DNA from 4 places in the Allobosea sp. BIWAKO-01 genome. Region 2 is predicted to be linked to each of the others. Evidence: predicted binding sites of a transcription regulator. Region 2 holds the regulator's gene; each other region holds the start of a gene.
What was found. The regulator LexA, encoded in region 2, represses DNA repair genes until DNA is damaged. The targets are predictions, from matches to a motif close to TGTTCNNNNTGTGTTCNG.
Positions count from the first base shown of each region.

Region 1: BIWAKO_RS05865 (DNA recombination protein RmuC) is a predicted target of LexA. The motif match lies at 1,944-1,961, and genes of this name have one in related genera.
Region 3: BIWAKO_RS36640 (ImuA family protein) is a predicted target of LexA. The motif match lies at 5,020-5,037, and genes of this name have one in related genera.
Region 4: BIWAKO_RS04210 (PA0069 family radical SAM protein) is a predicted target of LexA. The motif match lies at 1,955-1,972, and genes of this name have one in related genera.

Region 1 is NZ_BCQA01000001.1:1,280,364-1,287,875, forward strand. Features, by position in the region: gene truA (tRNA pseudouridine(38-40) synthase TruA) at 1-337, opposite strand, end outside; gene fmt (methionyl-tRNA formyltransferase) at 393-1,322, opposite strand; gene BIWAKO_RS05860 (peptide deformylase) at 1,358-1,876, opposite strand; gene BIWAKO_RS05865 (DNA recombination protein RmuC) at 1,993-3,177, shown strand; gene BIWAKO_RS05870 (OsmC family protein) at 3,178-3,687, opposite strand; gene BIWAKO_RS05875 (ABC transporter ATP-binding protein) at 3,785-4,567, opposite strand; gene BIWAKO_RS05880 (ABC transporter permease) at 4,580-5,407, opposite strand; gene BIWAKO_RS05885 (aliphatic sulfonate ABC transporter substrate-binding protein) at 5,437-6,411, opposite strand; gene BIWAKO_RS05890 ([protein-PII] uridylyltransferase) at 6,699-7,512, shown strand, end outside.
Region 2 is NZ_BCQA01000001.1:5,035,429-5,042,940, forward strand. Features, by position in the region: gene gltX (glutamate--tRNA ligase) at 1-48, opposite strand, end outside; gene BIWAKO_RS23615 (ComEC/Rec2 family competence protein) at 207-1,913, shown strand; gene BIWAKO_RS23620 (hypothetical protein) at 2,038-2,457, shown strand; gene lexA (transcriptional repressor LexA) at 2,451-3,155, opposite strand; gene BIWAKO_RS23630 (molybdopterin molybdotransferase MoeA) at 3,237-4,448, opposite strand; gene moaC (cyclic pyranopterin monophosphate synthase MoaC) at 4,445-4,933, opposite strand; gene trpC (indole-3-glycerol phosphate synthase TrpC) at 4,930-5,739, opposite strand; gene trpD (anthranilate phosphoribosyltransferase) at 5,747-6,760, opposite strand; gene BIWAKO_RS23650 (anthranilate synthase component II) at 6,774-7,391, opposite strand.
Region 3 is NZ_BCQA01000001.1:3,074,740-3,082,251, forward strand. Features, by position in the region: gene phnG (phosphonate C-P lyase system protein PhnG) at 1-289, opposite strand, end outside; gene phnF (phosphonate metabolism transcriptional regulator PhnF) at 378-1,127, shown strand; gene phnE (phosphonate ABC transporter, permease protein PhnE) at 1,198-2,052, opposite strand; gene phnE (phosphonate ABC transporter, permease protein PhnE) at 2,049-2,930, opposite strand; gene phnD (phosphonate ABC transporter substrate-binding protein) at 3,023-3,940, opposite strand; gene phnC (phosphonate ABC transporter ATP-binding protein) at 4,012-4,830, opposite strand; gene BIWAKO_RS36640 (ImuA family protein) at 5,054-5,881, shown strand; gene BIWAKO_RS14245 (Y-family DNA polymerase) at 5,901-7,370, shown strand; gene BIWAKO_RS14250 (error-prone DNA polymerase) at 7,367-7,512, shown strand, end outside.
Region 4 is NZ_BCQA01000001.1:914,224-921,735, forward strand. Features, by position in the region: gene BIWAKO_RS04195 (uracil-DNA glycosylase) at 1-240, shown strand, start outside; gene ypfJ (KPN_02809 family neutral zinc metallopeptidase) at 429-1,310, shown strand; gene BIWAKO_RS04205 (glycosyltransferase family 2 protein) at 1,413-1,901, opposite strand; gene BIWAKO_RS04210 (PA0069 family radical SAM protein) at 2,029-3,219, shown strand; gene BIWAKO_RS04215 (ribonuclease HII) at 3,271-3,882, shown strand; gene BIWAKO_RS04220 (site-specific DNA-methyltransferase) at 4,073-5,257, shown strand; gene mutY (A/G-specific adenine glycosylase) at 5,232-6,320, opposite strand; gene BIWAKO_RS04230 (GNAT family N-acetyltransferase) at 6,383-6,943, shown strand; gene BIWAKO_RS04235 (DUF721 domain-containing protein) at 6,992-7,474, shown strand.

The sequences.
Region 1 (7,512 bases), 3.8 Mb from region 2:
AGATGTAATAGCGGCGCCTGGCCGAGATGCGCGCATCAAATTCGTCGGACACCGCCTCGGCGCTCAGGACCGCGACCGGAAGATGCTTCAGGCGGGCATTGCTCGCATCACGCACGACATCGGTGCGCCACTCCTTGTCCAGGTCGACATGGGCGACCTGATGCGTCGCATGGACGCCGGCATCGGTGCGCCCGGCGCAGTGCAGGCGGACGGCATGACCACAAAAGGCCTCGACCGCTTCCTCGACGCTCTGCTGAACGGACGGGCCGTTGAGCTGACGCTGCCAGCCCGAGAACGGCGTTCCATCATACTCGATGACGAGCTTGTACCGGGGCATCAGATCATGATGCCGAAAACTGGGAATTGGACTTTTGGCGACATCATCGGGCGCCCTAGATCCGATGGCCGGGATCGAGGCGCGCCCCACGCAGGAATTCGCTCCCGCTCATGGGCGCTCGGCCGGCGCGCTGAACCTGAAGCAGCCTGACAGCCCCCTCGGCGCAGGCGATCGTGCCCTCACCATCCAGCAGCGTGCCCGGCTCGGCAGCGCCGCCAGCCAGTGTCGTACGCAGGATCTTGAGCCTCTCCGGCCCCTTTCCGAGATCGACCTCGGCAAAGGCGCCTGGAAAGGGCGAGAGCCCGCGCACGAGGTCATGGACCTGCTGCGCTGGCCGCGCCCAGTCCAGCTTCGCCTCGGCATTGGCGATCTTGGCAGCGTAGGTCACCCCCTCAACGGGTTGCGGGGTGAATTGCAGCCCGCCACGCCCGAGCGCGGCCAGGGCGCGCACCATCAAGTCGGCGCCGAGCGAAGCCAGCCGATCATGCAGTTCGCCGGCCGTCATATCGGGACCGATCGCAAGTTTCTCGACCATGCCGACCGGGCCGGTATCCAGCCCCGCCTCCATCTTCATGACGCAGATGCCGCTCTCGGCATCGCCCGCCATGATGGCCCGCTGGATCGGGGCAGCGCCGCGCCAGCGCGGGAGAAGCGACGCGTGCAGGTTGAGGCAGCCCAGGTCCGGCAGATCAAGGATCGCCTGCGGCAGGATCATGCCATAGGCGACGACCACCGCGACGTCGGCCTGGTGCGAGGCGATCACCTCGGCAGCTTCGTCGGTCTTCAACGTCTTCGGCGTGAACACCGGGATGCCGAAGCGCTCGGCGGCGCGATGCACCGGGGACGGCTTCAGATCGAGACCACGACCGGCCTGCGCCGGGGCGCGGGTGTAGCAACTCACAACCTCGTGGCCCTGGCCGATGATCTCGGTCAGGGTCGGCACGGCGAAATCCGGCGTGCCCATGAAGATGACGCGCAAACTCATGCGAACAGCGCCGCTTTCTGATCGATAAGGATCATTCAGGCCGCGCTGTCGCGACGCGCCGCCTTGGCGAAGCGCTTGGTGACACGCTCGCGCTTCAGCCGCGACAGGTGATCGATGAAGAGCACGCCATTGAGATGGTCGATCTCGTGCTGCAGGCAGGTGGCGAGCAGGCCGTCCGCCTCGATCTCCTGCACCTTGCTGTCGAGATCGAGATAGCGAACCTTCACCCGCGCCGGACGCTCGACCTCCTCGTAATATTCGGGGATCGAAAGGCAGCCTTCCTCATGGATGTTCAGCTCCTTGGAAGACCAGGTGATCTCCGGATTGATGAAGGTCATCGGCGCCTTCTCCTCCTCCGGCTTGGCGAGATCGATCGTCAGCAGACGCAGCGGCACGCCGATCTGGATCGCGGCCAGGCCGATGCCGGGCGCGTCATACATGGTCTCGAGCATGTCGGCGGCGAGCGCCTTGATCTCGGGCGTGACGGCCTCGACAGGTTTCGAGACCTGGCGCAGAACTGAATCGGGCAGGATGACGAGAGGGCGAATGGCCATAGGGCGCTCGAACCGGTTTTTCTTGCTGACGCCGCGGACATAAGCACTTGTTGGCGGGTGGTCAAACCGTTCCGCTTTCGTTCGGCATGTGCACGCGAATCGGCTACTCTGCGGTCATGAACGGAATTGCCTTCACACTGCTCGAGCGGCCGGTCACCTGGAGCGAGGCCGCGCTTGCCTTCGCCGGTAGCAGCCTGTTTCTGCTTGTGCTCGTCGCGCTGTCGCTCTGGCGCAGTTCACGCGGGCGGGCGATCGAAGCCGTCGTCGCCGCCGAACGCGCCCGCGAGATGGACGACAAGGTCGCCGAGATGAACCGCATGCAGGCCGAGCTGACGGGCCGGATGCAGACGATGGCCGAGATTCTCTCGACGCGGCAGGCCGACCTCGCCCGCCTTGTTGCCGAGCGGATGGACGGTCTGCGCCAGCAGGTCGGCTCCGGGCTCGAGCAGAACGTCAGGCAGACCACGGAGAGTCTCGGCAAGCTGCAGGAACGGCTTGCGGTCATCGACGCCGCCCAGAAGAACCTGACCGACCTGACCAGCGAAGTGGTAACCCTCAAGGACGTGCTCTCCAACAAGCAGGCACGTGGCGCCTATGGCCAGGGCCGGATGGAGGCGATCATCCGCGACGGGCTGCCGGCCGCCTTCTTCTCCTTCCAGCCGACGCTCTCGAACCGCAACCGGCCGGACTGCCTCGTCACCCTGCCGGGAGACGGGCGTGGCCTCGTCATCGACGCCAAGTTCCCGCTGGAGAGCTTCACCATGCTGCGCGAGGCGCGTGGCGACGAGGCGAAGAAGGCAGCAGGCGTGCGCGTGCGCAGCGATGTCGGCCAGCACGTCAAGGATATCGCCGAGCGCTATTTCGTGCCCGGCGAAACGCAGGACATGGCCCTGCTCTTCGTGCCGTCCGAATCGATCTATGCCGACCTGCACGAGCATTTCGACGACGTGATCCAGAAGGCCCATCGCGCCCGCATCACGGTCGTGTCGCCATCCCTGCTCGCCCTGGCGATCCAGCTGATGCAGTCGCTCATTCGCGATGCCCGCATGCGCGAGGAGGCTCGCGTCATCCAGACCGAGGTCGGCAGGCTGCTGACCGATGTCCGCCGGCTCGGCGAACGGGCCGAAAAGCTCGACCAGCATTTCCGCCAGGCGCAGGAGGATGTCGCCGGCATCCGCACCTCGGCCGGCAAGATCACCAGCCGCGGAGACAAGATCGGCGCGCTCGAATTCGATGAACCGGCGAAGAGCGAGCCGACGCTGCCCTTCGCCAAGGGGCTGGAGCTGAAGGCTGCCGAGTGATCAGCCGCGGTTGAGCACGGCCGAAAGCTCCGGCTTGACGTTCAGCGTCTGGAAGACGACGCAGTAGCGCTCGGTCAGCTTGAGCAGAGTGTCGAGCTTGTCCTGTGGGGCGTCGCTCTCGACGTCGAAGGACAGGCGGATCGCCTTGAAGCCGACGGGCGCATCCTTGACGACGCCGAGCGTGCCTCGGAAATCGAGATCGCCCTCGGCCCTGACAGTTCCCTTCTTCAGTTCGATTTCAAGGGCGGTCGCGACCGCCTTCAGCGTCACGCCGGCGCAGGCGACCAGCGCCTCGAGCAGCATGTCGCCGGAGCAGAGCTCGGCACCGGTTCCGCCGGTCGCCGGGTGCAGCCCGGCCAGGGCGATCGCGCGGCCGGTCTCGACCTTGCAGGCGATATGCTGGTCGTCGAGTTCTCCACGGGCCTTCAGCGTGATTACCGCAGCGTCAGGCGCCTCGCGGTATTTGTCCTTGAGCGGAGCCTGGAGGGCGCGAAGCGCGGTGACGTCCATGGTTCTCAACCTTCTTCAGACGAGCGGCGATGTGCTGCCGTGATAAGCTTGTCGCCGACGCGGGGCCAGTCCCAACCCGGCATCGGCGTCTCGCGCCTCACCACCACATGCCTGCGGTCTCGGCGGCCTTGTGCTGATGCGGCTCTCCGTCCGTGAGGGAACGATCGAGAGTGCGCAGGACCTCGCGCTTGCTCGCCTCGAAGGCTGGAGAGAGCCTGTCGCGCGGACGGGCGAGAGGATTGTCGAATTCATCGAAGATGCGGCCAGGGTTCGGCTGCATGACGATGATGCGATCGGCCAATGTCACCGCCTCCTCGACATCGTGAGTGACCATGACGACAGTCGGCCGACTTTCCTCCCAGAGCGCCAGCAGATGGCCGTGCAGGCTTGCCCGCGTCGTAGCGTCGAGCGCCGAGAAGGGCTCGTCCATCAGAAGCAGCTTTGGCCGTGTCACCAGGGCGCGCGCAATGGCGACGCGCTGCTGCTGCCCGCCCGACAGTTCGCGCGGCCAGCGCTTCTCGTAGCCGGCGAGCCCAACACGCACGAGCGCATTCGCGACCAGTCCCTCGCGTGCGAAGGGCGTCAGATGCGACAGGCCGAAGGAGACATTCTCGGAGACACTGAGCCAGGGGAAGAGGCGTGGCTCCTGAAAGATCACGCCAACATCGGCGCGTGGCGCCAGGATCGCCTCGCCGTCGAGGCTGACGCGGCCGGCGCTTGGTTGGTCCAGCCCGGCGACGAGCCGCAGCAAGGTGGTCTTGCCGCAGCCGGAGCCGCCGACAAGCGCGAGGATCTCGCCGGCGGCCACGGTGGCGGTGACGGCAGACAGTGCCTGTGTGCCGTCGGCATAGGTTTTGGAGAGGCTGTCGAAGCTCAGCATCAAGGATGCCTTTCAGAGCTTGTCGCGACCCAGATCCTGCCAGGCGAGGAAGGGCCGCGTGATGGCGAGAAGCAGGCCATCCGCCAGTTTGCCGAGCACGGCGAAGGCGATGATGGCCGCGATGATGGTGTCGGGACGGCCAAGCTGCTGGCCGTCCACGAGCAGATAACCAAGGCCCTCGCTCGCTCCCATGATCTCGGCCGCAACCACGAACATGAAACCAAGGCCGAGGCCCGAGCGCAGAGCGGTGAACCAGGCGGGCAGAATCGCCGGCAGCAGCACCCGCCGCACCATGGCGAAGCGGCCGAGCCGGAAGACGCGCCCAACCTCGATGATCTTGCGGTCGGTCGAGAGGATCGCCGCCGCCACGCCGAGATAGACGGGAAAGAACACGCCGACGGCGATCAGCGCGACCTTCGATGCTTCGAAAATGCCAAACCAGAGGATGAAGAGCGGCACCCAGGCAATTGAGGGGATCGCTCGCAGAGCCTGCAAGGTCGGATCGAGCACGCTGCGCGCCAGAGGCAGGGCGCCCGTCAGCGCGCCGAGCAGCGTGCCGACAGCCGCTCCCAGCCCGAAGCCGGCGGCAACACGCCAGAGCGTGGCCGATGCATGGGTCAGGAGCTCGCCCGAGACGGCGAGTTGCCAGAGTGTCTTGCCGACCACGCTCGGTGGCGGCATCAGACGGCCGTTGGCCAAGCCGGCACCAACCAGGAACTCCCAGAGAGCAGCCAGAAGAAGCGGCAGCAGCAGGCCAGCCAAACCGAGGCTGCGGGGTTTCCGGAGGACATCCGGTTGCACCCTACCCTCGGCAGCCGTATCGAGTCCCAGCGTGCTCATCGTTCCGGCTTGCGTCTGCTCGTCCGGACTCAGTTGCTGGCGGCAGCGAAGCGACGATCGAGCAGGTTGTCGACGACCGCCTTGATGTCGGTCGTCGCCGGCAGGACGCCTGCTTCCTTGAGTGCGAGGCCAGCAGCAAGGATGGTGTCGGCCTGGGCCTGCCCGATCGCGGAATGGGTCAGTTCGGTGCGGGTAAGCTGGCGCTCGATGACCGCGTCGGAGAGCTTGGTATAGTCGACGAGCACCTTCTTCAGCTCAGCCCGGTTGGCCAGCGCATAGGCGCGGGCCTCCTCGTAGGCGGCCAGCACCTTACGGACCAGTGCCGGATGCTCATTGGCGAAGGCCTCGCGGACATTCAGGATGCCCCAGGTGTTGTCCTCGGCCTTCCGGTGGAACAGCTTTGCACCGCTCTCGATCTCGGCGGCAGCCATCAGGGGGTCGAGCCCGGCCCAGGCATCGACATCGCCGCGCTCAAGCGCGAGGCGACCATCGGCATGCTGAAGCAGCACGAGCTTGACGTCCTTCTCGGTCAGCTTGGCCTCGGCGAGTGCCCGCACCAGGAAGATATGCGGATCGGTGCCGCGGGTGACGGCGACGCGCTTGCCCTTGAGATCGGCAACCCTCGTGATCTCGCTCTTGGCCCCTGTGACCAGCGCGGTCCATTCAGGCCGCGAATAGACATAGATCGACTTGATGGGGTTGCCATTGATCTTGCCGATCAAGGCGGCCGCGCCGGCCGTCGAACCGAAATCGATCGAGCCGGCGTTGAGGAATTCGAGCGCCTTGTTCGATCCGGCGGATTGCACCCAGCGCACCGTGATGCCCTCGGGAGCGAGTGCCTTCTCCAGCGTGCCACGCTCCTTCAGCACCAGGCTGACGGGGTTGTAGGTGGCGTAATCGATACGGATTTCTTTCGGCGCCTGGGCATTGGCGCTGAGTGCGCCCAGGCCTGCACCGGCCGCGGCAAGCCCGGCGAGCACAAGACGGCGGCTGACTGCCTTGATGACGTTCATTGTCGATCCCCATTTCGGTGACGCGAAGGGATCGGGAGAGGTCGAGCCTGTCCTACCCCACGCTTTAGCTGCACTTGTTTCGCGCCCGCAAGCTGGTGGCTCAAATCGGCGCGTGTCCTCTTTCTAGGTCCGATCGTTCTGTTTGTCAAACAAACTCGGGCGGTCTGTTAAATGATATATTGCACATTTTATTACGTGTAATTTCTGGTTTCTGGGAATCCCGTCACCATGTTACGAGCGGCTTGGTTGGAAGCCGTCCTGCGCGATATCCGAAGGTCATGCCGTCCGTGTCGATCAGCGCCGATGCCCCTTACTTTGCCCTCGCGGACGTGCTGGCGAACCCTGCCGCAGCCGTTGCCCGGCTGGCCGGCAAGATGCGCAAGGCATCGGCCGCCGATCTGCGGCAGGAACTGGTCGCCTGCCTGCGCCATACACTCGAGGAAGGCCACGCGTCCGCCAAGGAAATCCTGAGCGCGGAGCGCAATGGCCTCGCCTGTGCCCAGCGCCTGTCCGCGATGATGGACGGCATCGTCGGCTGCCTGCATGTGGCGGCGAGCGAGCACTTCTACCCTGCCGTAAACCCGTCCTCCTCCGAGCGGATCGCGGTCGTCGCCGTCGGCGGCTATGGCCGCGGTACACTGGCGCCCGGATCGGATGTCGACCTGCTCTTCCTGTTCCCGCACAAGCAGACGGCCTGGGGCGAGAGCGTGGTCGAGGCAATGCTCTATCCGCTCTGGGACCTGAAGCTGAAGGTCGGCCATTCCGTGCGCTCGGTCGACGACTGCATCCGCGAAGCGCGTGCCGACATGACGATCCGCACCGCCTTGCTCGAAGCCCGCTTCCTCACCGGAGACCGGGCGCTCTTCGACGAGATGGTGCAGCGCTTCGACGGCGAAGTGGTCGAGGGCTCGGCCCCCGCCTTCACCGAGGCCAAGCTCGCCGAACGCGAAGCGCGCGTGCGCCGCGCCGGATCATCGCGCTATCTCGTCGAGCCCAACGTCAAGGACGGCAAAGGCGGCTTGCGCGACCTCAACACATTGTTCTGGATCGCCAAATACGCCTACCGCGTCCATGACGCCGATGAACTGGTCA
Region 2 (7,512 bases):
GAATCCGGTTGGAGACGGCGCGAAGCGCGTAACGACCGCATCACTCATGAAAGGCAGGCTCCGGCAGGACGGGAAATGAGGCCGACAGAGCGGCAGAGGAACAAGACGTCGATGGGACATGACAACCGACGCCGCCCCTGTAACATGCTGATGGGGCCGACGTTAAGCGCAAGATCGCATCCGGTTGGCCGCCCGAGGGACGGCCTATGCGCGAGTCGCCGCCAGACCCGAGCCGGCTGCGCGGCGCGCGTGTTCGCGCCGTACCGTTCCGCATTCCCGAGATGTGGTTTCAGGACGCTGCAATTCGGTTGTTTCTCGCCGAATGGCGCGCGCGTTTCCTGGGCGCCATCGCGATCGAGGCCGGGCGCAGAAGGCCCTTTCTCTGGCTGCCGGTGCTGATGGGAGCCGGCATCCTGCTTTATTTCGCGGCCGACCGCGAGCCATCCCTCTGGGTCCCACTCTCCGGCTTTGGCATCTCCGCTGCGATGGCAGCGCTGTCGCGCGCCCGACGCCCGGTCATGCTCGCTTGCGTCTGCCTTGCTGCCATCTTCGCCGGCTTTGGTGCCGCGGCCTGGCGCACGGCGACAATCGCAGGACCGATGCTCGATCGAACGCGCGTGGGACAACTCACCGGCTTTGTCGAATCGGTCGAGGCGCGTGACGCTGGCGCGCGCCTCGTGATCCTGGTGACCAGCATTGCCGGGGTGGAGCCTGAACGCCTGCCACGGCGGGTTCGGGTCAACGTCAAGGGCGGATCGGTTTCGCCGGGCGATCACATCGTCGCCCTCGCGCGCCTCCTGCCGCCGCCCGGTCCGGTGCGGCCAGGCGGCTACGATTTCGGGCGCGACGCCTTCTTCCGAGGGCTTGGGGCGGTCGGGACCATTCCCGGAAAGATCACGCTCGCCCCACCACCCTCGCAGCCACCGCTCGAGCTTCAGATTCGCGCGATGGTCGACCGGGCGCGCAATGCCCTGACGGAGCGTATCGCCGGGATCGGGGGAGGGCAGGCAGGCGCGATGGCGGCGTCGCTGGTTACCGGCAAGCGCGGCCTCATCACTGAGGCGACCAATATCGACCTGCGTGCAGCCGGCATCTATCACATCATCTCGATTTCGGGCCTTCACATGGTGCTGGCCTCCGCCACGATCTTCGGCCTGGTCCGTGGCCTGCTGGCGCTATCGCAAACGCTGGCATTGCGCTGGCCCGTAAAGAAGCTCGCTGCCCTGGCCGCGATGCTCGGCGCCACGGCCTATTGCATTTTCTCTGGAGCCGAAGTCGCGACGGTGCGCTCTCTGATCATGACCTTGGTCATGCTCGGTGCGATCCTCGTCGATCGCCCGGCGCTCAGCATGCGCAATCTGGAGCTCGCTGCGATGATCGTCCTGCTGCGCGAGCCTGACGCGCTGCTTGGCCCGAGTTTCCAGATGTCCTTTGGTGCTGTCGCGGCGCTGATCGCCTTTGCCGAGCGCTGGGAGGATCGCGGCCACTCCGAGGCGCCGGCGAACCTGCCTTGGCCGCTACGGCCAATCTGGGTCGCGGTGGTCGGCCTCACGGTCACGACCGTGTTGGCGACGGTCGCAACCGCACCTTTTGGTGCCTATCACTTCCAGACCTTCAACCCCTTCGGCCTGCTCGGCAATGCGCTCGCCTTGCCCTTCGTTTCCCTGATCGTCATGCCTGCGGCGGTCTTCGGCGTACTCGCCTATCCCTTCGGCCTGGATTGGCCGGCTTGGGCGCTTATGGGAGTCGCTTCGGACTATGTGCTGCAATCCGCGCGCTGGGTTGCGGGATTCGACCACTCCGCAGTGATCATTCCTGCGTTCGGGACGGCGGCGCTCGCATGCTTTGCCGCCGCGCTTCTCTGGATCACGCTCTGGACGACACCGCTACGCTTCCTGGCCGTCGCCCCCTGATCGCGGGACTGGTCGTGGCGGCGAAGCCCGACAGGCCCGACATCCTGATCGAACGCGATGGTTCCGGGATCCTGGTCCGCGGGGGCGATGGTCGCATGACCTGGCGGGGCAACCGAGCCGCTTCGTGCTGCAACAATGGCTGAACGCAGATGGCGATAATCGCCGGCCTGACGACAACAGCCTGCGGGACGGCGCGGCCTGCGACACGTTGGGTTGTGTCGTCCGCAGCAAGGAAGGACGAAGCGTTGCCTTTGCACGTGATCGCCTGGCCATCGTCGAGGACTGCCGGCGCGCCGATCTCGTCATTACGCCGATTCCGTGGAACGCTCCGTGCGCTGCACGACTGATCGACCGCAGGGCATTGTCGCGCGATGGCGCGACCGCACTTGTCGGCCACAAGGGCGGCTGGCGCGCACATCTATCAGAGCAGGATGGTGTCGATCGTCCCTGGAGCCGCAAGCGGGAGCGGCCTGCAAGCACCCCGCCAGGGCCTTCGCCGGCTTTGCCGCTGGTGGCTGTCGAAGAGCACGAGCCGCTTCAGTAGCGCCGCATCAGGTTGACCAGGCGGCCTTGAATCTTGACGCGGTCCGGTCCCAGCACCCTTGTCTCATAGGCAGGATTGGCAGCTTCGAGAGCGATCGAGGAGCCGCGCTTGCGCAGCCGCTTCAGCGTCGCTTCCTCGTCATCGATCAGGGCCACTACGATATCGCCGGTATTGGCCGTGTCCTGACGTTTGATCACCACGGTATCGCCGTCGAGAATGCCGGCTTCCACCATCGAGTCGCCGCGCACCTCGAGAGCAAAATGTTCGCCGGGGCCAAGCATGTCAGCAGGCAGGGCCACGCTATGGCTGCGGCTCTGGATGGCGGAAATCGGCGTACCGGCGGCAATCCGCCCCATGACCGGAATCGCGACTGTGGAGCGCACATCCTCGTCCGGGGGCGGTGCGATCGGCCGGACCTTGCCAAGGCCACCCTGGACGACGGAGGGGTTGAACCGCCCGCGCGTCGCCTGAGGGCCGCCAGCCCCCTCGGGCAGCTTGATGATCTCGAGCGCCCGGGCCCGATTAGGCAGGCGGCGAATGAAACCGCGCTCCTCCAGCGCCATGATCAGGCGATGAATACCGGACTTGGAGCGCAGATCGAGCGCGTCCTTCATCTCGTCGAAGGAGGGGGGGACCCCTGTCTCGCGCAGGCGTTCCTGGATGAAACGAAGCAGTTCGAACTGTTTGCGTGTCAGCATGGTCCCCGCCGGCGCTCTTTGCACGGAATCGAAACAAAGCACGAACACCATACAGGTTCGCGTTGTGTTCCGCAAGCGCCCTCAGCGCAGGCGGATGATCCGGCAGCCGTCGCCTTTGTTTGCCGGCGCAGCAAATGATTCGCGAATGAGCAGCGCATCGGCGCGGGCGAGAGTGGCCAGCATGGATGAATCCTGCTTGGCGAAGGGCGTTGCCAGCCATCCCTCCGGGGTGAGGATCAGTTCCGACCTCATATAGTCCTGCCGTTCATCATTTGCCGGCAAATCTCTGCCGACGATTGCGGGCTCACTCAGATCGCGCTCAGGTTCCGGCACGCCGAGGAGGGCCCTGAGCAGCGGAACGACGAAGAGATGCCCGCAGACGATGGACGAGACGGGGTTTCCGGGCAGGCCGAGCGCGACCATACGGCCGAGGCGGCCCATCATCATCGGCTTGCCCGGCCGCATGGCGATTTTCCAGAAGCCGAGCGCCATGCCTTGCCCAATCAACGCTGCCTGGACGAGATCGTGCTCACCTACCGAGGCCCCTCCCAGGGTGATCAGCACATCGGCATCGGCCTTCCGTGCCTGGCCGATCTTGTCGGCGAGGTCGGCATGATCATCGCGGGCGATCCCGAGATCGAGCGCTGTGCCCCCGGCCTGCTCGACCAGCGCGGCGAGCGCAAAACTGTTGGACGCGACGATCTGGTCGGGGCCAACCGGCTCGCCCGGCTGGACCAGCTCGTCGCCGGTCGCGAGGATTGCGACCAGTGGCCTGCGACGCACAGTGAGCGTGGGGTGGCCCATGGCTGCAGCGAGGCCGAGGCTCGCACTTTCGAGTCGGCTGCCGGCGAGAAGCAACACCTCGCCCTCGGAGAAGTCCAATCCTGCCTGACGAACGAACTTGCCGCGCTCGGCGCCCTCGCGCACGCGGATCGTCGTGCCGCCGACGCCGTCCGCGTTCTCCTGAATCAGGATCGTATCGGCGCCCTCCGGAATTGGAGCACCGGTGAAGATGCGAACAGCCTCATTGGAGCGGACCATCCCTGAGAAGGAGCGACCGGCAGCCGATTCGCCGATGACACGCAATTCATTTGCCGGCGCAGTATCTTCGGCGCGAACGGCGTATCCATCCATTGCTGAGTTGGCAAAGGGGGGGTGGGTCCGAAGCGCCTGCAGGTCGGCGGCGAGCACGCGCCCTACGCAATGTGCGAGTGGCAGAGTTTCTGCTGGTGTCGGTGCCGGAACGCTGTCGATAAGCGCTTTCAGGGCGACGGGGACGGGCGTGAGGCTCATCGCGCAGTTTCCGGGAGATCGAAGGTGCCGGATTTGCCACCTGACTTGTGGACGAGCCTGATGCCCTCGATCCGCATCGCCCGGTCGACTGCCTTGACCATGTCGTAGACTGTGAGGCAAGCGACGCCAACAGCGGTCAACGCCTCCATCTCGACGCCGGTCTGTCCCTTCATCTTGACCTCGGCGCTCACGCGCACCCCCGGCAATGCCTCGTCCAAGGTGAGGTTGACGCTGATCTTGCTGATCAGCAGCGGGTGGCAGAGCGGGATCAGTTCATGCGTGCGCTTGGCAGCCATGATTCCAGCCAGGCGCGCTGTGCCAAGCACGTCGCCCTTCTTGGCATCGCCATCGCGCACGATCGCCAGGGTTGCTGGCTGCATGACGACGTAGCCCTCGGCGACAGCGATGCGCGAGGTCTCCTCCTTGTCGCCGACATCGACCATATGGGCCTGGCCGCTGGCGTCGAGATGGCTGAGCTTGCTCATGCTGCGCTGCGCGCAGAACCGGTCAGGAGATCACGGGTCGCAGCGGCGACATCGTCCTGCCGCATCAGGCTCTCGCCGACGAGGAAGGTGTCGACGCCGACGCGTTGCAACCGAGCGACGTCGGCATGGCTGAAGATGCCGCTCTCGCCAACGATGATGCGGTCCGCGGGGACGCGCGGTGCGAGTCTCTCGGTGACGGCGAGGTCGACGGCAAAGCTGCGCAGGTCGCGATTGTTGATGCCGAGCAAGCGGCTGTCGAGCTCGAGGGCGCGATCGAGCTCGGCTTCGTTGTGAACCTCGACCAGCACGTCGATGCCGAGTGACTTTGCCGTCTCGTTCAGCGCGCGGGCTGTCCCGTCATCGACGCCAGCCATGATGATCAGGATACAGTCGGCGCCCCAGGCGCGAGCCTCGAAGACCTGATAGGGGTCATACAGGAAATCCTTGCGCAGGGCGGGCAGGCCGCTCGCCGCACGCGCCTGCTGCAGGAATTCCGGCTGTCCCTGGAAAGAGGGGGCATCGGTCAGCACGGACAGGCAGGCCGCGCCGCCATCGGCATAGGCGCGTGCCAGCGATGGCGGGTCGAAATCGGCGCGGATCAGCCCCTTGGATGGGCTGGCCTTCTTGATCTCGGCGATCAATGCAGGCTTGCCGGCCGCGTGTTTCGCGGCAAGCGCGGCCGTGAAGCCACGCACGGGGTCGGCAGCCAGGGCGCGCTGCTCGATCTCCGCCTGGGAAACCGCGGCCTTGGCAGCGGCGATCTCCTGGCGCTTATAGGTCTCGATGCGGGCGAGGATGTCGCTCATGACGTGCTCACGCGTTCGAGCTGGCGATGAGTGCGGTCAGCGTCGCCTTGGCCTTGCCGCTGTCAATCGCCGAGGTCGCGCGGGCGAGGCCATCGCGCAGATCACCGGCCTGACCCGCCACGACGAGCGCGGCGGCGGCATTGAAGGCGGCGATATCGCGGAAGGGCGTCATCTTGCCGTCGAGAACCGCGCGGAGCGCCTCGGCATTCTGCGCCGGTTCACCACCGCGCAGATCCTCGGGCTTTGCACGGGCCAGGCCGACATCGTCCGGGCTGATCGAGAAGCTCTCGATCTTGCCCTTGTCGAGCGCGACGACGCGGGTCGGCCCGGTGGTGGTGATCTCGTCAAGGCCGTCGGAGCCGTTCACGGCCCAGATGCGGTCGGAGCCCAGCGCAGATAGCACGCGCACCATCGGCTCGAGCCAGGTCTCTGAGAAGGCGCCGACGAGCTGCCTCTTGACGCCGGCCGGGTTGGAGAGCGGCCCGAGCAGGTTGAAGATGGTGCGGGTGCCGAGTTCTGTGCGCACCGGCGCCACATGCCGCATCGAGGCATGATGGGTCGGTGCGAACATGAAGCCGACGCCGGCCTCAGCGATGCAGCGCTCCGTGCCCGCGGGCTCGAGCCCGACCTTGACGCCGAGCGCGGTGAGCACGTCGGCCGCTCCGGAACGCGAAGAGGCAGCGCGATTGCCATGCTTGGCGACCGGCACGCCGCAGGACGCGGTGATGATCGCGGCCAGCGTCGAGACGTTATAGGAGCCCGAAGCGTCGCCGCCGGTTCCGACGATGTCGATCGCGCCGGCCGGCGCTTTCACCGGCAGCATCTTGCCGCGCATGGCGCTGACCGCGCCGGCGATCTCCTCGACGGTTTCGCCACGGACGCGCAGCGCCATCAAGAAGGCGGCGGCCTGCGCATTGGTGACCTCGCCGGACAGAATGGTGTCAAAGGCATCGCGCGCCTCCTCGCGGGAGAGTGAGGCGCCGGTCGCCACCTTGGCGATGAAGGGTTTGAAATCGTCCATGGGTTCTTCGACGTCAGGCTGTTTCGGAAAGGGCGGCACGGTCCTGTGTCTGCGACCATCGTTCCGCCAGGCCGAGGAAATTGCGCAGGATCGTCGCACCCTGTTCGGAGGCGATGCTCTCGGGGTGGAACTGCACGCCATGCACCGGCAGGGAGCGGTGCGAGAGCGCCATGATTTGCCCGTCTTCCGTCGCGGCTTCGATCTCCAGCTCGGTCGGGCAGCTTTCTCGTGCCACGATGAGCGAGTGATAGCGCGTCGCCTGGATCGGCCCGTTGATGCCGTGAAAGAGGCCGCGGGCGTGATGGCTGATGGTCGAGATCTTGCCGTGCATCGGCAGCGGCGCGCGCACGATCTCGCCACCGAAGGCCTGACCGATGGTCTGCAGGCCGAGGCAAACGCCAAAGATCGGCTTCCTCTCGGCACCCTGGCGGACGAGGTCAAGGCAGATGCCGGCCTCATTGGGGGTGCAGGGACCTGGCGACAATACGATCGCGTCATGCCCGCCGCCCAGCGCCTCTTCTACGGTAAGGGCATCGTTGCGGCGAACCTCGACCTCCGCCCCAAGCCCGCCGATCAGGTGGACGAGGTTCCAGGTGAAGCTGTCGTAATTGTCGATCAGCAGGATACGCATTGCCGCTAACGAGATCTCCGGTCGCGATGATGGCAAGGTGGTCATGCCCGTTCGGGGGGCAAGTGGTCAAGTTATTGTCGGAGCGTGGCTCCATCGCGATTGCGCACGCGGGTGTGCTGGC
Region 3 (7,512 bases), 2.0 Mb from region 2:
TCACGGCTGCGAGCCGCGCTTTGCGGCCGTCGCGACCGAGAGCGTAGGAAAAGCCCATCGTGCCGTCGCCGAGGCGCACGACGCAGCGCGTCACGGTGGCTTCGCCGAGGTTGAAGCGGCGTCCCGCACCGCCGGCGCGCCCCTCGACCATCACGGTCCCGGTTTCGGGTGCCTTCAGCACGTCATGGTCGGGCAGGGCACCGAGCCCGCTGGCGAGGCTCTCGATCTCGGTGCGAGAGGCCCGGGCGAGGATTGCCAGCCATTGCTGTCGTGGGGTTGTCCCGCTCATCTCAGGTCGCTCTCTGGTCAGGGCCTAATGTCTAGACTACGATAGGGTCGTTGCTGAGAAAGGTCTATACATTTTGGATGAAGCTTTGATGACGGATGCCCATGCAGCCAGCCAGGCCGGCGAAGCCGCCACGGCATGGCGGCGTATCGCGGACGAGATCGAAGCGGCGATCGGGCGCGGCGAATACGAGACGGGCGCGACGCTGCCCTCTTCGCTCGCGCTGGCCGAGCGCTATGGGGTGCACCGGCACACGGTTCGGCAGGCCTTTCGGCATCTCGCCGATCGAGGGCTGGTCAGCGTCTCGCGCGGACGCGGGACGCAGGTCACGGCGCCACGCTTTCCCTATCGCATCGGCCGGCGCGTCAGCATGCGCACCAATTTCGGCGCGGCCGGCATCACCGTGGCCGGCTCGATCCTGGGAGCCGGGATCGTCAAGGGCGAGGCGGAGGCCTGCGCGGCCCTGCGATTGGAGGACGGAGCGCCGCTCTGGCGGATCGAGACGCTGAGCCTGGCCGGCGGCGTGCCGGTGAGCACCGGCGTGCATCTGCTCTCGGCCGAGCGCTTCCCGGATTTCGACAAGATGCTGAGCCGGGCCGGTTCGTCGATCTCGGCGGCTTTCGCCGCCTGCGGCATCCCGGATTATGTGCGGCTTTCGACACGGCTTTCGGCGCGGCTCGCCAGCGAGCGCGAGGCGCTGCTGCTCAGGATCGAGCCCGGCGCCGCGGTCATGCTCTCCGCGGCGGTCGACGCACTGCCGGATCTGACCCCGATCCATCTGGTCGACGGCATCTTTGCCGGCGAACGGATGGAAATGGTCGTCGAGCCGTTCGCGGAGTGAGTGCAGTTGCTCGCGTAGCCCGGCGAGGCGTGAACGGTCGGGGCAGGCCCTGTCATGACGCGCCTGTCCGTCAGGTGGCCCTTTTGCCGATGATGGCGAAGCGCAGCTTGCTGGATAGGAAGTCGATCGCGGTCACAGCGGCAAGCACCAGCAGGATCAGGAACGAGACCTGCTGCCATTCCAGGGTGCGGATGGTCTCGGCGAGATAGAGCCCGATGCCGCCGGCGCCGACGATGCCGATGATGGTCGAGGAGCGGGTGTTCGACTCGATGAAATAGAGCACCTGGCTGGCGATGACCGGCAGGACCTGCGGGATCAGGCCGAAGCGGATCTCGTGGAGCTTGCCGCCGCCGGAGGAGGTCACGCCCTCGACGGGCTTGCGGTCGGCGGATTCGATCGCTTCCGAATAAAGCTTGCCGAAGGCGCCGAGATCGCTGGTCATGATCGCGAGCATGCCGGCGAAGGGGCCAAGGCCCACGACATTGACCCAGATCAGGGCCCAGATCAGCGCATCGACGCCGCGCACGGTGTCGAGCGAGCGCCGCGCCAGGAAATGGATGACGCGATTGGCGACGACGTTCTTGGCCGCGAGGAAGCCAAGCGGGAAGGCGAGGATCGCGGCGAGGATCGTGCCAAGGAAGGCGATGGCGATGGTCTCGAACAGCGCTTTCACGAAGATCACGGCGCGGGCGGCGGAGCCGGGGTCCGGCGGCAGCATCAGCACGACGAATGTGCCGAGATTGCCGATGCCGGTGATGATCTTCCAGAGCGAGACTTCCAGCGTCGTCAGCCCGTAGAGGAAGAGGCCGAGCATACCGGCAAGGACTGCGATGGTGGTCAGGCGCGTCTTCAGCGAACCGTCGATGGCCCCCTGGTGGCGCCGGACGAGATCGGCGCGCTCGGCGGCGGTGAGGGCGAGGCTCATGAGCGGTGCTCCAGGCTGAGCAGGGCGTGGCGCAGGCGCTCGGTGCCGTAGTCGATCAGCATGACGGTGACGATGATCAGCAGCAGGATGGCGCTGACATCGGTGAAGTAGAATTTGCGGATGGCCTCGATCAGATCCTGGCCGATGCCGCCAGCCCCGACGAAGCCCATGATCGAGGCGCCGCGGACATTGATCTCGAAGCGCAGCAGCGCGTAGCTGGCGAAATTGGAAAGCACCTGCGGGACGACGGCGAAGCGGATCGTCTGCCACCAGCCCGCGCCTGTCGCAGTGAGGCCGTCGACCGGCTTCATGTCGATGTTCTCGACCACCTCGGAGAAGAGCTTGCCCATCGCACCCATGGTGTGGATCGCGATGGCGAGCACGCCCGGCAGCGGGCCGAGGCCGAAGGCGATGACGAAGATCAGCGCGAAGACGATCTCCGGCACGGTGCGGCAGAATTCGAGGAAGCGGCGGGTCGCCCAGCGCAGCCAGCCGGCACGGCCGAGATTGGCGGCGGCGGAAAAGCAGAGCAGGAAGCCGCCGACGGCGCCCAGAACGGTGCCGACATAGGCAATCAGCAGGGTCTGCCAGAGCAGCTTCAGCCAGCCGTTCAGGCCCCAGTACCATTCCTTGAGATCGGCACCGAGCGTGGCGAGGCGCAGGGTCGGCAGGGTCTCGAGGATGTATTTCGGGAAACGCCAGGCGTTCGCGGCGAATTTCGCGAGATCGACCTCCGAGCCGATCGCGGAGAGGACGACGCAGGCGATGAAGATGGCAGCGCCGAGCAGGGCCTGGCGGCGCTTTGCGCCCATCTCGCGCCGATAGAGATCGGCATGGCCGCGAATGGCGGGGTCGTTGCGATCGATCGTCAGGGTCATGTTGGTTCCGTCGCGGGGTTCGCCAGTCGCGGCGGGACGCCACTCCGTCATGGCCGGGGCAAGCCCGGCCATGACGGTCGGCGGGTAAGCGCTTACGAGGACTTCTTCTTGCGGAGCGCGTCGACGAACTTGTTCAGTTCGATGATCGGGTCGTAGGCCTTGTTGTCGACCGCGACGAGCGGACCCTGCTTGCCTTCATAGATCTTGTCGAAGGCGACCTTGTCCTTGGTGGCGAGATTGAGGACGGCGTCGCGGATCGAGGCCTTGAGCGGCTCCGGCAGGTCGGAAAGATAGGCCATCGGCGAGTTCACGATCTGCTCGGACTTGTAGATGATCCGGAAATCGTCGGCCTTGACCATGTTCTTGCGGGCCATGCGCTGCAGGTTGGATTCCTGCTCGTCGTTCCACCAGTTGGCGGCGATGTCGACAGTGCCCTGGCCGAGCGCGATGACCGCGTTCTCGTGGCTGCCGGTATAGACGACCTTGCCGAAGAAGGTCTCGGGCTCGATCTTCATGCCGTCGAGCACGAAGCGCGGCACATTGTTGCCAGAGGTGGAATTGGGATCGACGAGGCCGAGATTCTTGCCCTTCAGGTCCTCGACCTTCTGATAGGGCGAGTCCTTCTTCACGTAGAAGACGGAGTGGTAGCCCTTGGTGCCGTCGAGATTGGTCTCGATCGCGAAGGCATCGACCTTGGCGCCGGTCATGCGGGCGCGAGCGAAGGAGGCGGGGCCGTACATGCCGATATGGATGTTGCCGGCGCGCTGGCCTTCGATGATCGCGGCATAGTCGTTGGCGATGCGCAGCGTCACCTTGGTGCCGAGTTCCTTCGCGAGATAGTTGACGAAGGGGGTGTAGCGCTCGACGACGCCAGACGCGTTCTCGGACGGGATGATGGCGAAGACCAGCTCCGGATATTTGGCCTTCCAGTCCTGCGCGAAGGCGGGAGCGGCGAGCGTCGCGGCCAGGCCGGCGGCGGCGAGCGTGAGGGTATGACGGCGGGTCAGCATGGTTTGCTCCTGTTGAAGGCTGTTGGTGGTCTTTTCAGGCGTAAGCGGTCCTGGCCGGGCTCAGGTCCGGCTCAGGCTGCGCTCTGCTTGGCGCGCTTGGCTTCGGCGATGGCGATGGCATCGAGGGCGTCCAGCGCCTCGGCGCCGGCATCCTTGGCCTCGATGCCGTAGAGTTCGGCCGCGATCTCGCGGGTGAGCGCCTGCGGCACGTCGTCGAACACGACCTTGCCGGCGGCCATGCCGATCAGCCGGTCGCAGTATTTCGCCGCGATATCGAGGTCATGCAGATTGCAGATCACGGTGATGCCGTCCTCGCGGTTGATGCGGAAGAGCGCATCCATCACGACCTGGGTGTTGCGCGGGTCGAGCGAGGCGATCGGCTCGTCGGCGAGAATGACCTTCGGCTCCTGGACCAGGGCGCGGGCGATCGCGACGCGCTGCTGCTGGCCGCCCGAGAGGGTCTCGGCGCGCTGGGCCAGCAGATGGCCCATGTCGAGGCGCTCGAGCGCGGCGATGGCGCGGATCTTGTCGTCCGGCGAGAAGCTCTTCACCAGCGTCAGGAAGGTCGAGCGGTGATTGAGCCGGCCGAGCAGGACATTGGTCAGCACGTCGAGGCGGCCGACGAGATTGAACTGCTGGAAGATCATCGCGGTGTCGCGACGCCAGGCGCGCAGTTCGGCACCCTTCAATGCGGTGACATCGCGCTCGTCGCTGATCAGACGGCCGGAGCTCGGCTCCGCCAAGCGGTTGATCATGCGCAGCAGGGTCGACTTGCCGGCGCCGGAGCGCCCGATGACGCCGACCATTTCGCCCTTCGGGATCGACAGCGAGACATTGTCCACGGCGGCTTTGCCGCTGAAGCGCTTGGTCAGGCCTTCGATACGCAGCATGAACGGTCTTCCCATCGAGGAGCAAGCATGGCGACATCCGGACATGGGCGAGGCGCAGTCCGGAGCTCATGCTCTCTTGCAGTGCGCAAACCGGTATCGGCGACAGATGACAGGGCCGTGACAGCAGGATCGGGGGCTGTGGGCGGGCGTCACGGAGGTTGTTGACTCGTCTGAGGCGGCGGAGTCATAAAGAACAAAATAGGAACATTTGGAGTGCCAAGACGTGAGCGATCATGCCGTCGCCGCGCTGCGGCGAAGCATTGCCGGTTTGGAAAGCGTCTCCGTCTCCCTGGGCGGGGAGGCGAGCTTCAGTCTTGGCCACGCGGCGGCCGATGCGGCGCTGGGGCCACTGCGCCGCCATGCCCTGCACGAGATCGTGGCGATGGCGCATCAGGCTCCGGCGGCGACGGGCTTCGTTGCAGGGTTGATCGCGCGGCTGGAGCGGCGGCCGGTCGTCTGGCTGCGGCAGGATTCCGCCGGCGCAGAGGGCGGAGAGCTCTATGCGCCGGGGCTTGCGGCGTTCGGGCTCGATCCAAACCGGGTGCTGGCGGTGCGGGGACGCGATCCGCTTGCCGTGCTGAAGGCGGCGGGCGACGCCTTTCCGCGCGGCAATGACCCGCGCTCGGGCATCGGCGCGGTGGTGATCGAGCTCGAGGGCGCGCCGGCCTGCCTCGATCTCACGGCCAGCCGGCGTCTCGTCCTGGCGGCGCGGGATGCCGGCGCGACGGCTTTTCTCCTGCGGCTGGGAAGCAGTCCTGCTCCAAGCGCGGCGACGATCCGCTGGTCGGTTTCGGCGGCGCCTTCGGAGGGGCGGATGAGAGCGCATGGGCCGGGCCGGCCGAGTTTTGCGGTCACGGTGCTGCGCAACCGACATGGGGCGACAGGGCAGTGGGTGATGGAGTGGGACAGTCATGCGTATAGCTTCCGCGAGCCGCTTCCTGTCGCTCTGGTTCCCGCGCCTGCCCATCGATCGGACCAGACGCAGCCAGGGCGCATCCGTTCGGGCACTATCGCAGAGGCCTGGCCCGCAGCCCGGCGGGCCAGCGGATGATCCTGGTCCTCTTGTTGTGGTGGGCAAGGCGAAGGGCGCCTTCCGGCTGACGAGCCTCGATGCCGAAGCCGAACGCCTCGGCCTTCATGCGACCATGGCGCTGGCCGATGCGCGGGCGATGATCCCGCGGCTGGTCGTGGTCGAGGAGGACAAAGCGGCCGATGCGGCGCTGCTTTGCGCCGTTGCCGACTGGTGCGACTGCTATACACCGCTGGTCGCGCTCGATGGCGAGGATGGATTGCTGCTCGATATCTCGGGCTGCACCCATCTCTTCGGCGGCGAAGCCGCGCTTGGTCGCGACTGCCTGCTTCGGCTGAAACGACAGGGCTTTACGCTGCGCGCCGCCATTGCGGGGACGGCGCGTACGGCCTGGGGCGTCGCGCGCTACGGGCGCGGCGGCATCGTGCCGCCGGGCGGGGAGAGCGAGGCCCTGTGGCCCTTGCCGACAGCGGCACTCGGACTGGAGGCGGCACGGCAGCACGGGCTCGCCCGCATGGGCCTCACCCATATCGCCGATCTGGAGACGCGACCACGCGCGCCGCTGGCCGCCCGTTTCGGCCGCGACCTGCTCGACAGACTCGACCAGGCGTTCGGCCGCCTGCCGCAGGCGCTGTCGCCACGGCGACCGCTGCCGGAATGCATGGCGGAGCGGCGTTTTGCCGAGCCGCTGGCGCATGAAGCCGGTATCCGCTCTGCCCTGACCGGTCTGGGGGAGAGTCTCGCCGGCATGCTGGAAGCGCGCGGCGAAGGCGCAAGACTGTTCGAGGCGAGCTTTTTCCGCAGTGACGGGGCCGTGCGCCGTCTCGGCATCGAGACCGGGATGCCGTTGCGCGATCCGGCTGCGGTCGACCGGCTCTTCGCCCTGAAGCTGGATGCCTTGGTGGATCCGCTCGATCCCGGCTTCGGTTTCGACCTGATCCGGCTCTCGGCCGGTGTGACCGAACCTTTCGCCGTCGATCAGGGAACGCTCGCTGCTAGTGGGAAGGAGGAGCCCGACGAAGCCGCCGCCGAGCGGGCATTGACGGAGGTCGCTGATGCGATCGCGGCCCGGATCGGCCCGGATCGCGTGCGGCGTTTCCTGGCGCAGGACAGCCATGATCCCGAGCGCGCGGCGCTGGCGGTGCCCGCCCTGCGTCATGGCGAGCTGGCACGGCTCGGGTTTTCCCCGGACTGGCCGGCGCCGAGCGCTGCCCCGGAACGACCCCTCCGGCTGCTGTCGCGGCCGGAGCCGATCGAGGTGCTGGCCGAGATCCCGGACGGGCCGCCGACGCGTTTCCGCTGGCGGCGCGTGCTGCATGAGGTCGCCAAGGCCGAGGGGCCGGAGCGGATCGCTGCCGAATGGTGGGCGACGACGGGCAGGATCGCGCCGACCCGAGACTATTTTCGCGTCGAAGAGCCAGGGGGAAGACGCTTCTGGCTTTATCGCGACGGACTCTATGGCCGCGAGGCCGCGCATCCACCCTGGTTCATGCACGGACTTTTCGCATGAGCGGGCTCAATGACAATCGCCTGGTAGCGGCTGCCTCGGGAGGACCAGCTGCGCGCTATGCCGAACTCGCGGTCACCTCCAACTTCTCCTTCCTGCGCGGGGCCTCGAGTCCGGAGGAACTGGTTGGGCGGGCGGCTGAACT
Region 4 (7,512 bases), 4.1 Mb from region 2:
ATCGAACTCGCCAATCCCGATATCCTCGTCTGCATCGGCGGCCCCTCTGCCCAGGGCCTGCTCGGCTTCACCGGCATCCTCGCCTCGCGCGGCAAGTGGACCGAATATGAAATGGGCGCCCGGCGTATCCGGGCGCTTGCCACGCTTCACCCTGCCTATCTGTTGCGCCAGCCCCTGCAGAAACGCCTCGCCTGGCGCGACATGCGGGCGCTCAAGGCGGCGCTCGACGCAGCCAGCTAGAGTATTCGGCTGCGCCAACGCGGCCCTGCCGCAGCGACATCCCGGCCCACGGCAAATGGGACATTGCGGCTATCATTGACGCAATAGGAAGGGCCCGGGGAACCACCTGCGCACGAGCCGGTTGACGAACAGCTTGAGTTCCGGGCCTCTCTCCACGAGATTGCTCGGGACTAGACGGGGGTACCGCCATGCGCTGGGAAGATTATCGCCAGTCCGAGAATCTCGAGGACAGGCGCAATGGCGGCGGCGGCTTCGCCGGGCTCCCCGGGGGGCGCGGCGGTGTCGGCATCGGAACCATGGTCGTGCTCGGCCTTGTCGGCTGGGCGCTCGGGATCGATCCGCGCATCCTGATCGGTGGCGCCGAGATGCTCGGGGTCGGGCGCAGCGCCCCGACCCAGGAGAGCCGCCCGGCCTCGGGCCCGCCGCAGGATGAAATGGGCCGCTTCGTTTCGGCGGTGCTGGCGCAGAACGAGGACATCTGGACCAAGATCCTGCCGCAGCAGGCGAACCGCCGCTACGAACCGCCGAAGCTCGTGCTGTTCTCGCGCATCGATCGCTCGGGTTGCGGCACGGCACAGGCAGCGATGGGGCCGTTCTATTGCCCCGAGGACAAGAAGGTCTATCTCGACCTCTCCTTCTTCCAGGAGATGCAGCGCAAGCTCGGCGGCGGTGGTGACTTCGCCTATGCCTATGTGATCGGCCATGAGGTCGGCCATCACATCCAGAACCTGCTCGGCATCCTGCCCAAGGTGAACCAGCTGCGACAGCGCATCTCGGAGCGCGAATCGAATGCGCTGTCAGTGCGGGTCGAGCTGCAGGCGGACTGCTTCGCCGGTGTCTGGGCGCATAACGTCCAGGCGATGGGCCGAATCGACCAGGGCGATGTCGACGAGGCGATGCGGACGGCGGCGGCGATCGGCGATGACCGGCTGCAGCAAGCCTCGCAAGGTGTGGCCGTGCCCGATTCCTTCACCCACGGCTCGTCGGCGCAGCGCACACGCTGGTTCACGACAGGCTTCAAGTCCGGCTCGCTGCAAAGCTGCGACACCTTCCGGACGAACCAGCTCTAGATCATCGGACCGGGTCTCGTATCCGGTCCGATCTCACCTTCTGGGGTTGCATCGGCCGTCCCCGAGGACCGCAATCCACCGTTCGGCCCGATGCCTTGGGTCTCAGGATACGGCACGCTCCCGGCGCACCGAGAGACGCCGCGGCGCGGCATTCAGCCGTCCGGCCAGAACCAGTCCCTTCGGCAGCACCAGGCCGGCCCGCAGCCGACGCGGGCCGAATGACAGCGCGGCGCGCTCCTTGAGCGCCGCAGCAACCCCGCTCAGTGGCAGCAAGGCAGGCCTGTCGGGCGCCAGCAGCAGATGGCGCTCAGTCGCCTGAATCCAGTTTGGCTGCAGGATGTCCCCGGCGCTCAACAGAAGCAGCCAATCGCCGCGCGCCTGTGCGGCACCGGCATGCCAGCTTTCAGGCACAGCCGCCCTGACATAGGTCGCACCCGTCGCATCGGCGAGGCGCTCCACCTCCCCCTCACCGTTCGCATCGACGACCACGGCATGGCCGAGGAAACCTTCGGCAACGGCCGGGATCAGCACGGAAAAAGTCGCAGCGAGTGCTCTGGCCGGTCCGTCGGCCCTGATGACGGCTGTAAGCATGGCCCATTGATTATGACGCAGCGCAACATGCCGCAATCCCGCCGCTTGCATTCTGTTCCCTTTATGTTCACATTGATAGTCACGGAAACGCCGATTCTTACGGCCCTCTCAGGAACGGCTCAGCGCCATGCAGCAAGCCAGACCCAGTTCGCGACCGATCGCAGCCCAGCCGCTCAGGCGGCATGACGGCGAAACCCTGTCGGCATCCGCGCGTGTCGCCCCGGCGGATCCGCTCGCCTATGCCGGCCACCGCATCGATCCGGAACGACGGCGCGGGCGCGGTGCAACGATCAATCCAGGCGGACGCTTCGAGACCGAGCAGCGCGTCGCCGAAGATGATGGTTGGGGCTCTCTCGGCGAATTGCCCGCCTTCAAGACCGAGGTCGCGATCGAGAAGGCGCGCACGATCATCACGCGAAACGATTCGCCGGATATTTCGTTCGACCGATCGATCAACCCCTATCGCGGCTGCGAGCATGGCTGCGTCTACTGTTTCGCGCGACCGAGCCATGCCTATCTCGGGCTGTCCCCCGGGCTCGATTTCGAGAGCAAGTTGACAGCCAAGCCCGACGCCGCGCTGCTGCTCGAGAAGGAATTGTCGGCACCGTCCTACCAGCCGCGAACCATCGCGATCGGCACCAATACCGACGCCTATCAGCCGATCGAGAAGAAGCTCCGGATCATGCGCTCGATCCTGGAGGTGCTGGCGCACTTCCGCCATCCGGTCGGCATCGTCACGAAATCGGCGCTGGTCCAGCGCGACATCGACATCCTGGCACCGATGGCAGCCCAGGGGCTCGCCAAGGTCGCGATCTCCGTGACGACGCTCGATCCCAAGATCGCGCGCGGCATGGAACCGCGCGCCGCCGCGCCAGCGAAACGGCTGGAGACGATCAAACGCCTGTCGGATGCCGGCATTCCGGTGACCGTGCTGGTCGCGCCCATCATCCCGGCGATCAACGAGCAGGAAATCGAGCGCATCCTCGACGCCGCCAAGGCCGCCGGGGCGCGCGAGGCCGGTTACGTGCTGCTGCGCCTGCCGCTCGAGGTGAAGGATCTCGTCCAGGACTGGCTCCTGACCCACCACCCGGACAAGCTGCGCCATGTCGTTTCGCTGATCCGCTCGACACGCGGCGGCAAGGATTACGACTCGGCCTGGGGCCAGCGGCAGGTCGGTTCCGGGCCCTATGCCTGGATGATCGGGCGGCGCTTCGAAATGGCAGCCGAACGCCTCGGCTTCAACACGACGCGTCTCAGGCTCCGCACCGACCTTTTCCTCAAGCCGGAGAAGGAAAAGGCACAACTCAGCCTGTTCTAGGCGACGACCTTCCGGCATAAGCCCGGCAACGATTTCTTTCCTGGACCGGGCATGGCCGCCGATTTCAGCCGCGAGGCGCAGGCAATTGAGCAAGGATTCTGGCCGCTGGCCGGTGTCGACGAGGTCGGGCGCGGGCCGCTGGCCGGGCCGGTGGTGGCGGCTGCCGTCATTCTCGACCCCGGCCTGATCCCGGCCGGCCTCGCCGATTCGAAGGAACTCAGCGCCGCAAGGCGCGAAGCGCTGTTCGGGGAGATTGCCAAAGCTGCGCTTGGCATCGGCATCGGCAGCGTCACAGCGCAGGAGATCGACGTGCTCAACATCAGGCAGGCGACGCAGCTCGCCATGAAACGCGCGGTTGCCGGTCTGCCTGTCCAGCCGCGGCATGTGCTGGTCGATGGCAACGACCCTCCCACTCTCCCCTGCCCCTGCGATGCGATCATCAAGGGCGACGGCAGCGTGGCCTCGATTGCAGCCGCATCGATCATCGCAAAGGTGACGCGCGACCGGATGATGGCGCGCCTGGCGACGCATTATCCGGCTTATGGTTTTGCCGGGCATGCCGGCTATGGCACGGCCGCGCATCGCGCGGCGCTACAGATCCATGGCCCGTGCCCGGAACACCGTTTTTCCTTCGCGCCGATCAAGGGCGTATGGCGGCGCTGAGCGATCGTGCGACGCCCGCGAGGCGTTAGCCGTTTCTTAACTCCCGATCAGGATTCGGCTGGTTTGCCAATGCACTAGGCAAAAACTGCAGCCCCAAAACGAGACGCATTTTTTTCAACCCGGAAACCCGGCTTTTACCCTGACTCCCCCAAGATCGCGACTGTTGAAGTTGCGTAAATGGTTCGGCGTCATGGGTACCTCGCGTACCGGGACTGCCAGCGCCGCCGTCCGGATTCAGGTTTCGCGTACCGGACGGCCTGCGCTGCAGTCTCGGATGAAGGCTTCGAGCCTTTCATTTGATCTTCCGCTCGATCAGGTCGTCGTCGGCGACTGCATCGCCGCGCTCGACCGCCTGCCTCCGGCAAGCGTCGACCTCGTCTTCGCGGATCCACCCTACAATCTTCAGCTTGGCGGCGATCTCCGCCGGCCTGACGACAGCCTCGTCGACGCTGTCGACGACGACTGGGACAAGTTCGCCTCCTTCGCCGAGTATGACGCCTTCACGCGAGCCTGGCTGACGGCCTGCCGGCGGGTGCTGAAGCCTGACGGCGCCATGTGGGTGATCGGCTCCTACCACAACATCTTCCGCGTCGGCGCGATCCTGCAGGATCTCGGCTTCTGGATGCTGAACGACATCGTCTGGCGCAAGGCCAACCCGATGCCGAACTTCCGCGGCCGGCGCTTCACCAACGCGCATGAAACACTGATCTGGGCAGCGCGCGGCGAGAGCTCGAAATACACGTTCCACTACGAGGCATTGAAGGGCGGCAATGACGACCTGCAGATGCGCTCGGACTGGTACCTGCCGCTCTGCACAGGCGAGGAACGTCTGAAGGACGCGTCCGGCGCCAAGGTCCATCCGACCCAAAAGCCGGAGGCGTTGCTGGCCCGCGTCATGCTTTCGGCCAGCAACCCCGGTGACGTGATCCTCGATCCGTTCTTCGGCACCGGCACCACGGGTGCCGTCGCGAAGGCGCTCGGTCGGCGGTTCATCGGTCTCGAGCGCGATCCGGTCTATGCGGAGGCGGCGCGCAAGCGCATCGCGGCTGTCCAGCCATTGCCGCCCGAATCGTTCTCGACCGCGCCTTCGAAGCGCAGCGAACCGCGCGTGCCGTTTCTCAGCCTGGTCGAGGCCGGGCTGGTCAAGGCCGGTGAGACTGTCGTCGACGAGAAGCGCCGCCACAAGGCAACGATCCGGGCCGACGGCACGCTGTTGCTTGGCCCGGCCGTCGGCTCGATCCACAAGGTCGGAGCGCTGGCCCAGGGGCTACCTGCCTGCAATGGCTGGACCTTCTGGCATGTCGAGCGCCCGGAAGGGCTGACGCTGCTCGATTCACTGCGCGGCGAGATCAGGGCGCAGATGGCAGCGGCCTGAGCGCCTCGAGCCCTGCCTCGAGCGCTTTCAGGAAGACCGCCGGGAACGGCTCGTCCCGGAGCCGCGCCAGCGGGGTGAAGCGGGAGCCTTGCGGCGCTGGTGTCGCCCGCGGGGCACGCGCGACAAGGATCGTGAGTTCCAGCGGGAAATGGGTGAAGACATGGCGAACGGGCGTTGCCAGCCTGCGCCACTGCGCCGGAAGCGGAGCGTCCCGCATGGCCTCAGCGAGCCGGTAATCCGCGCTCCACTGGCCGGTCGGCACCTCCGCCATGCCTCCAAGCAGCCCCTTGGCCGGACGCGTCCGCAGCAGAACTGCGCCATCCTCGCGTAGCAGCACGAAGGCTGCCCCGAAGCGGGTTGCCCCGGTCTTCTTCGCCGCCTTCCGCGGAAAAGTCTCCTGTGTCCCCACCGCCCGCGAGATGCACGGCGCTTGCCACGGACAAATGCCGCAGGCTGGCGAGCGTGGCGTACAGATCGTTGCGCCGAGATCCATCAATGCCTGCGCGTAATCGCCTGGACGTTCCGACGGCAACAGGGCCAGGGTGCGCTCCCTGACTGCCGGCTTGGCACCCGGCAAGGCCTCCTCGATCGCAAAGAGGCGGGTCATGACGCGCTCGACATTGCCGTCAACCGCGACCGCCGGCCGGTTGAAGGCAATCGCAGCGACAGCACCCGCCGTATAAGTGCCGATGCCCGGCAGTTCGCGCAGGCCTTCCTCGGTATCGGGAAAGCGCCCCGCGTGCAGCGCCGAGACCGCCTTGGCGCAAGCATGCAGATTGCGAGCCCGAGAGTAGTAGCCGAGGCCGGCCCAGGCCTGCATGACCTCCTCGCTCGGCGCGTCGGCAAGGGCTCCAACCGTCGGGAACCGCGCCATGAACCGTTCGAAATAGGGCTTCACTGCCGTGATCGTGGTCTGCTGCAGCATGATCTCCGAGACCCAGACGCGATAGGGCTCGGCCGTCTCGCCGGGCAAGGCACGCCAAGGCAGGACACGACGGTGGCGATCGTACCAGTCCAGCAGATCGGCAGCCTCTGGCACGGGCGGTCGCGTTGCGAGCTTCATGGACCCGGTTTAGCGTGCCGCCCCCCAACCGCAAGCTCCGCAACGCGCGAAAGTCCGGAAACGTGGCCCAGGCGAACGCCATCCCCGCCCTCGAAACGCGCCGCCTGGTCCTCAAGCCGCTGACGCTCGATGACGCAGCAGCGATCCAGGCGCTGTTTCCGCATTGGGAGATCGTGCGCTATCTCACAAGGCGGGTGCCCTGGCCCTACCCGCCCGACGGCGCGCTCACCTATCTGCATGAGCTTGCCCTGCCGGGAATGGCTGAGGGCACGGAATGGCACTGGAGCCTGCGGCTGAAGAGCGAGCCTGGCCAACTCGTCGGCCTGATCTCGCTCAGGGAGGGCGAGGACGAGAACCGCGGCTTCTGGCTCGGTCTGCCCTGGCAGGGACAAGGGCTGATGAGCGAAGCGGCGGCCGCCGTCACCGATTTCTGGTTCGATGTCCTCGGGCGTTCGGTGCTGCGCGTGCCGAAGGCCGCCGACAACACCGCGTCCCGCCGCATCTCCGAGAGCGGCGGCATGCGCGTCATCCGGGCCGAGATGCGCGATTATGTCGGCGGCCGGCATCTTTCGGAGATCTGGGAGATCAGCGCCGAGGAGTGGCGACGTCACCGTAACAGCTGATAGAGCTTCGGCCCTTGTCGCGCCGATGCGCCGGACCCAGAATAGAGCATGGCTGCCAAACCCCTCGCCGACCTGATCGATGACTGCCTTGCGCCGGCGCTCGCCGCGCAGGGTTTTGCCGGGCGCGCCATCGTCTCGCTCTGGCCGGAGATTGTCGGCGAGCGGCTGGCTGCACGGTCGCGGCCGCTCAAGATCGACTGGCCGCGCCGACGCCCGGCGCCCGGCGAGACCTCGGAACCGGCGACGCTCGTCGTGCGCGTCGAGGGCGCCTTCGCGCTCGACATGCAACAACTCGGGCCCGTGGTCCTGGAACGGGTCAACACCCATCTCGGTTGGCGCGCCGTCGGCAAGCTCGTGCTGAAACAGGGCCCGGTCGAGGCCCCGCAGCAGAAACCGGTTCCTCCGCCGCCCGATCCGGCTGTCGTCGGAAGGATCGCCCAGCAGGTCGCCCATATCGAAGACCCGGGACTCCGGGCCGCGCTGGAACGGCTCGGCCTGGGCGTGGCTCAGAAATCCGCCACCACGAGATGACACGGCTTCGTGAGGAAGCCGTCATTCCCCGCGAACCG